2 regions of the Pseudoalteromonas sp. APC 3250 genome follow, and region 1 is predicted to be linked to the other one. Evidence: predicted binding sites of a transcription regulator. Region 1 holds the regulator's gene; the other holds the start of a gene.

What was found. The regulator ArgR, encoded in region 1, controls arginine synthesis, uptake and breakdown. The targets are predictions, from matches to a motif close to ANTGAATANNTATTCANT.
Region 2: the regulator ArgR is predicted to act here: its motif matches at 1,726-1,743, upstream of gltB (glutamate synthase large subunit).

The regions. Positions count from the first base shown of each region.
Region 1 is NZ_JASDCM010000019.1:18,426-21,856, reverse strand. Features, by position in the region: gene ispB (octaprenyl diphosphate synthase) at 1-580, shown strand, start outside; gene mdh (malate dehydrogenase) at 676-1,608, opposite strand; gene argR (transcriptional regulator ArgR) at 1,824-2,291, shown strand; gene QL986_RS16085 (Dyp-type peroxidase) at 2,349-3,248, opposite strand; gene QL986_RS16080 (ABC transporter ATP-binding protein) at 3,288-3,431, opposite strand, start outside.
Region 2 is NZ_JASDCM010000001.1:437,197-440,627, forward strand. Features, by position in the region: gene gltB (glutamate synthase large subunit) at 1-1,624, opposite strand, end outside; gene QL986_RS01980 (Grx4 family monothiol glutaredoxin) at 2,861-3,199, opposite strand.

The DNA of each region.
Region 1 (3,431 bases):
AATGCAAGTACTGGCTGATGCAACCAACATTATTGCTGAAGGTGAAGTGCTGCAATTAATGAACTGCAACGACCCTGATACCACTGAAGCCAGTTATATGCAGGTTATTTATTCTAAAACCGCCAAGCTATTTGAAGCAGCGACGGGTCTTGCGGCCATTATTACTGAGCAAGACGATACTGTACTAGAGGCACTTAATTTGTATGGCATGCATTTAGGTACTGCTTTTCAGTTAGTGGATGATGTTTTAGATTACAACGCTGATGCCGACCAACTTGGTAAAAACATTGGCGACGATTTAGCTGAAGGTAAGCCGACGTTACCTCTTATATATGCAATGCAACACGGTAGTGAGCATCAAACACAGTTAATAAGAGACGCTATTGAGCACTGTAATGGTATGGAGCACCTTGACGAGATACTGGCTGCACTTAAACATACCAATGCCCTTGAGTTCACAATGGAAAAAGCCGAGCAAGAAGCTAATAAAGCAATTGCCTGTTTAGATTGCTTAGCTGAGTCGAGTTATAAGCAAGCACTAATTAGTTTAGCTAGAATAGCGGTTGACCGCGACCACTAAGGGTTGACCGCGACCACTAAGTAATACTGTGTAGATAATTCCGAGCAATAAAAAAGCCTGCAAATGCAGGCTTTTTTATGGGTTAATTTTGGCTATTACGCCATAAAATCAACACCTTCTTTGATATCTTTTTTCAGCGTTTCAAGCATGTCATTTTTAGCTTGCTCTTCAAATGCGCTTAAAGTGCCGTAAGAAAGAATTTCTTCTACGCCATTTTTGCCTAAACGTACTGGGTGTGCAAAGTACTCTGCATCGCCATTTTCAACAGCAACGTATGCATAATCTACAACGTCTTCACCTTGTAAGCCTTTAACTAAAGACATACAAAAACGTGCTGCAGCAGCACCCATAGATAATGTTGCAGAACCACCGCCCGCTTTAGCATTAACTACTTCAGTACCTGCGTTTTGGATACGAGGAGTTAGTGTAGCTACTTCTTCATCAGTGAAAGTAACACCTTCAACTTGAGAAAGTAACGGTAGAATGGTTGTGCCTGAGTGGCCACCAATCACTGGTACTTTAACACTTGCTACGTCTACGCCTTTAAGTTCAGCAATAAACGCTTCAGAACGGATAACATCAAGTGTTGTAATACCAAATACACGCTTAGCATCGTAAGTACCTGCTTTTTTGAATACTTCAGCAACAATCGGTACAGTTCCATTAACAGGATTAGTGATAATACCTACAAGCGCTTTAGGGCAGTTAGCAACAATACCTTCTGCTAATGTTTTAATGATACCGGCGTTAACATTAAATAAATCTGCACGATCCATACCTGGCTTACGTGGCATACCCGCTGGGATTAAAACAATATCACAACCTGTTAATGCTTTATCTAGTGCATCTGCACCAAAACCTTCAACTTTTACATCTGTTGGGATATGAGAAAGGTCAACAGCAACACCAGGAACTACTGGCGCAACATCATATAGTGATAATTCTGAACCAGCTGGTAAGCCTGTTTTTAATAATAAAGACAACGCTTGACCGATACCACCTGCAGCACCTAATACAGCAACTTTCATTGGAATTCTCCGTGATTTGAGGAAGGAAATATTTGTGGTTTATAAGATAAAGAAATTAGCGACTAAAAACAAATTTATCCTGCCTATTTTAGCTATATTTTCGACCATAGTTGTAAACTTTGCTGTTTAAACGCAGCAAAACCTAAACAACTGCTGCATAAATATGCATTTTTGTGTAGAATTTGCAGTATCGACAACATAACTAATTAGACACTATGCAACCACAAGACAAACAAGAAGCATTGGTAAAAGCCTTTAAAGCACTTTTAAAAGAAGAGAATTTTGGCTCACAAGGCGAAATAGTTGACGCATTAAAAGAACAAGGCTTTGATAATATTAGCCAAAGTAAAGTGTCGCGGATGTTAAGTAAGTTTGGCGCGGTACGCACCCGCAATGCAAAACAAGAAATGGTGTACTGTTTACCTGCCGAAATGGGTGTACCAACCGCTAAAAGCCCGTTACGCCAGTTAGTTATTGACATTATGCATAACGAAATGATGATTATTATTCGCACCAGCCCAGGCGCTGCGCAGCTAATTGCCCGTTTACTTGACTCATTAGGTAAAGCAGATGGCGTATTAGGAACAATTGCCGGCGATGACACTATTTTTATTGCGCCAGCGAAAGTATCAGAAATAGACCTCACACTAGAGCGTGTGCGTATTTTGTTTGATACGGTTTAAACTCGTTCGGTTATCACTGTTACGGCTATACTAATACGTAGCCGTTACTGGCTTGTTTTATAGCTGCTTTAGAAATCGCACTGAGGGTGCAAAAAACGCAGAGCCCATATCTGCTTGAGTAAAATCAAGCCAATGGTCGTAATACTCCCCCTGCCCTAATCGGCTATTGAGTACTTTCTCGAACGCATCCCCTTTAGCCGAGCACGTAATCATTAACATCCCCTGCTCATACACGTCGCCATAAGGCATACTTTGATTTAGTAATAATGCTTGCCCCTGTTCATCTTTTAATTCACTTCGGGTTGCATGGCTGCTTTCAAGTGCGGGGCTTATTAGGGTATTGTCGAGACGAGTACGCCCCATTATTTGTTCTTGTTCTTGCAACGACAAGTGCTGCCATAACGTTAAGTCATGCTTATAGCGCTGAACATGAATATAGCTGCCTTGATCTTCAAAGCTATCAGGCTTATTAACGAGGGCCGTAACCCGTTTTTGACGACCATGCGGTGTATCACCGGCATAAATAAAACCATTAAAATCACGGCCATCTAGAAAACGAAAATTACGAATTTGCTCCACCAGCTCAACATCAGGGTTGAAAAGTTTTAATATTTGCAATGCAAACAGGTGGTTCACATCTTCTCTGTCTGAGCGGATTTGCACAAATAAATCGCAAGGCCTTGCACTCATCACAAAATCGCTATGGGTAATATTAGGAAAGCTTTGCAGCTCGCTTGGCATATAATCGGGCAGAATGTGTGGCCAATATTGCGCGCCAATGGCGACCATACAAGAAAGCATAGATTCAGAGAATTGATCACTAAACTCATCTTCAATATCGCTCACTTTTTTAAGCTTAGCGCGAAGTGATTCGTCGTGACCATCAAGTACATTAAAAAATAAGTGCAAACCGTGTAAGTTTGCTTCAGCACAAATCCCTGATTGCGCTTGCGCCATTGTTATTCCTTACTTTTTAGAGCAAAACACAGCGATTAATTACGATTCAAAAAAATTCACCGTGTGCGGTTTTATTTTTATTATAACCTGTTCATTAATTTCAAATGACTGGCCATACTGGGCTGCAACTTCTATTTCTTGCTCAGCAATAACCACAGTGTATACATAAGCAGAGCCAATAAA
Region 2 (3,431 bases), on a different contig from region 1:
CATTAAATACGTTTTGCTCACTGCCAATACACGTTGCAAGCGACATTACATGGTTTTCACGTAACGGATCAATTGGCGGATTAGTAACCTGAGCAAACTTTTGACGGAAATAATCATAAAGTGAACGGTGCCCTTCACTCAGTACGGCAAACGGCGTATCGTCACCCATTGAGCCAGTGGCTTCTTGCCCATTTTCACCCATGACACGAATGACGCTGTCTAGCTCTTCGTTAGTATAGCCAAACATCTTTTGGTATTTGACAAGGGTTTCATCATCAAATGAGCGATTGCCCGCATCTTGCTCGGTAAGTGCTTCAAAAGGCGTTAATCGTTTAACGTTTTCTTCTAACCACGACTTATAAGGGTGGCGTGATTTTAAATCTTGGTCAATTTCATCTGAATGCCAAATTTTACCCAATTTAGTATCAATAACGAGGAGTTCGCCCGGGCCAACACGTCCTTTTTCGACCACTTCGTCAGCGGTGTAATCCCATATACCCACTTCAGAGGCTAAAGTAATAAAGCCATCTTGAGTAATAATATAACGCGCTGGACGTAAACCATTTCGGTCTAGGTTACAGGCTGCAAAACGCCCATCCGACATAACGATGCCTGCAGGGCCATCCCACGGTTCCATATGCATCGAATTAAAATCATAGAATGCACGTAAGTCGTCATCCATAGCACGGTTTTTTTGCCATGCTGGCGGCACTAGCATGCGCATTGCACGGAATAAATCCATACCACCAGCTAAAAACAGCTCTAGCATATTATCGAGGCTAGATGAGTCAGACCCTGTTTCATTAACAAACGGCGCTGCGCTTTGTAAATCAGGAATAAGCGGCGAAGCAAATTTATAAGAGCGTGCACGGGCCCACTGGCGGTTACCTTCAATAGTATTAATTTCACCATTGTGCGCTAAATAACGAAATGGTTGCGCTAAAGGCCAGCGAGGCTGTGTGTTTGTAGAGAAGCGTTGATGAAAAACACAAATAGCACTGGTCATGCGAATATCAGCAAGATCGAGATAAAAATTTGGCAAGTCAGCAGGCATCATTAAGCCTTTATAGATGGTGACTAGCCCAGATAAGCTCGCAATATAAAATGATTCATCATCCATCAAGCGCTTTTCTGCACGACGACGTGCAACATATAAACGTCGCTCTAAATCTTTAGAACGCCACCCTTCTGGCGCACTAATAAAAATTTGTTCAAACCCAGGCAATTGCTTTAGGGCTATAGGTCCTAACATTGATGGATCGGTAGGGACAACACGCCAACCTAAAATATTAAGCGTTTCTTTTTCTAGTTCTTCGCTTAAAACATCTTTAGCTGCTTGTGCTAATACCGGATCAGCATTGAGGAAAATCATCCCAACGGCGTAATTTTTACCTAAATGCCAATTATTTTCAGCAGCAATAGCACGAAAGAAGCTGTCTGGTTTTTGAAGTAACAAGCCACAACCATCACCCGTTTTACCATCAGCAGATATACCGCCGCGGTGCTGCATGCGATCTAAACCGGTGATCGCCGTACGGATGAGTCGGTGACTCGCTTGGTTATTAACTTGGGCTATTAAGCCAAAGCCACAATTATCTTTTTCTAGTTTTGAGTCATATAACATGGACCCCTCCCCTTGCTGCACTGTTAACGTGGATGAACGGCTCGACGATTTGCTAACAGACGATCAAAATTAGCGTTATTCCTAACCTGAGTCAATATCTTTCTGAATACATATTCATTATATTGAATATATTTCAACTTCATTAAAAATCATAAAATAATGCTAAATATTAACATTTGAGTAGATATTGGATCGAAAACTTTAATGACACCGGTGTTATTTTTAAGAACTTGTAAATAACCCCCCCCTCAATAGTCAGTTTACGTAAACGTAAACCATGCAAATAATGAATAATTATTCATAGCCGTATTTTATTCTTTATTAACTTGCTGATATTTACCTTTTACAAGCAAATTAATTAATAGTTTTTTACAGTGGTTTAAATTAATGCATATATTATTTAATAGTTACCAGTATTTGCTTTCATATTATGCATCTACTGACGTTTTATCTACCTTACCTATAGGTAAACTTTGTTTGGCCACCTAAGCAAAAACAGTGACTGCTATGAACACAGTCATTAAATATAAAGCACTTTAAAATCAACATACTAAAAGTTAACATCTCACTTGACTGCGTAAAAATAGGCTCACTTTTGAGTAAGCTAGCACTGTTTACGAGTGAATTATTTTTAATTTTATCAACTATGGCCTGCGCATATGGCTTACTTTGAATAAGTATTAACGCCAAGGAACGGTGATGAAAAAAGATGCCTGTGCACAAAATAATTAAGTTAATTAAGCAAAAACGATAAGAAAAGCTTAGGGTCTGTTGACCTTTGCGGATTACAATTTGTTCAAACTAGGGGCGGTTTAATCTCGGCGCGAGGTTTGTAACCTAGTGGACTAAGTAAAAACCGAGCAACAAAGAGTAAATCGTCCCTAGGCAGAACCCGAAGTTCAGCGCCTGTTTGTTATTGATGCTGCGTTATCGCCTATTTATGAGGAATACCACACCACATAGGCTCTGCCTTGCCTAAATACCAAACAGACTGCTGCAAATTTAACCTTGAAAGGTCAACAGACCCTAATACTGTTCGTTACTTTTACAGCTTTTAATGGCAGCAAATTGTTTGAGGTGGGTATTATATCGACAGGTTATTGGATCGGCTGAGAATTAAATCCCCATCATAGGAAAATCAGCCTATACCATTGTGAAATCGGCAGGTTCAGTGCTATTTAAGCTTACGCTAGACATAAAAAAAGCTGCAAATTGCAGCTTTTTTTACCTAAACGCTTATTCAGCGTCTGCAGGTTTATGCTTTGCAGCTGTTTCAGCAATCAGTGGTTGTAATTCACCACGTTGAAACATTTCAATGATAATGTCACAGCCACCAATTAACTCGCCTTCAACCCAAAGTTGCGGGAAGGTAGGCCAGTTAGCGTAAGCAGGAAGCTCTGCACGAATGTCTGGATTAAGTAAAATATCCACATATGCAAACGGTTCACCGCACGACATTAATGCTTGTGATGCTTGTGAAGAAAAACCACAATTAGGCAGTTTTGGTGATCCTTTCATGTATAAGATGATTGGGTTTTCAGCAATTTGCTGTTTAATTTTATCGATGGTTTCCATTTACAACCTCAAAATGACGATAGCGAACACATTAGGCCTTGAAAAAGTTTCACTGTGGCCTCAGATATATAGATTAACATAGGCAATTAAAGCCTCAATCTTAAATAGCTTTAGCAAGAGCATTGCTGTTTGCTAAAACTTGAGTAAAATACTCAACAATTATAGTAACACTATATTCCTGTTTGGTATAGATAAGTGCCCTGTTTGCGCAGGCATTACGTATTACTAAATA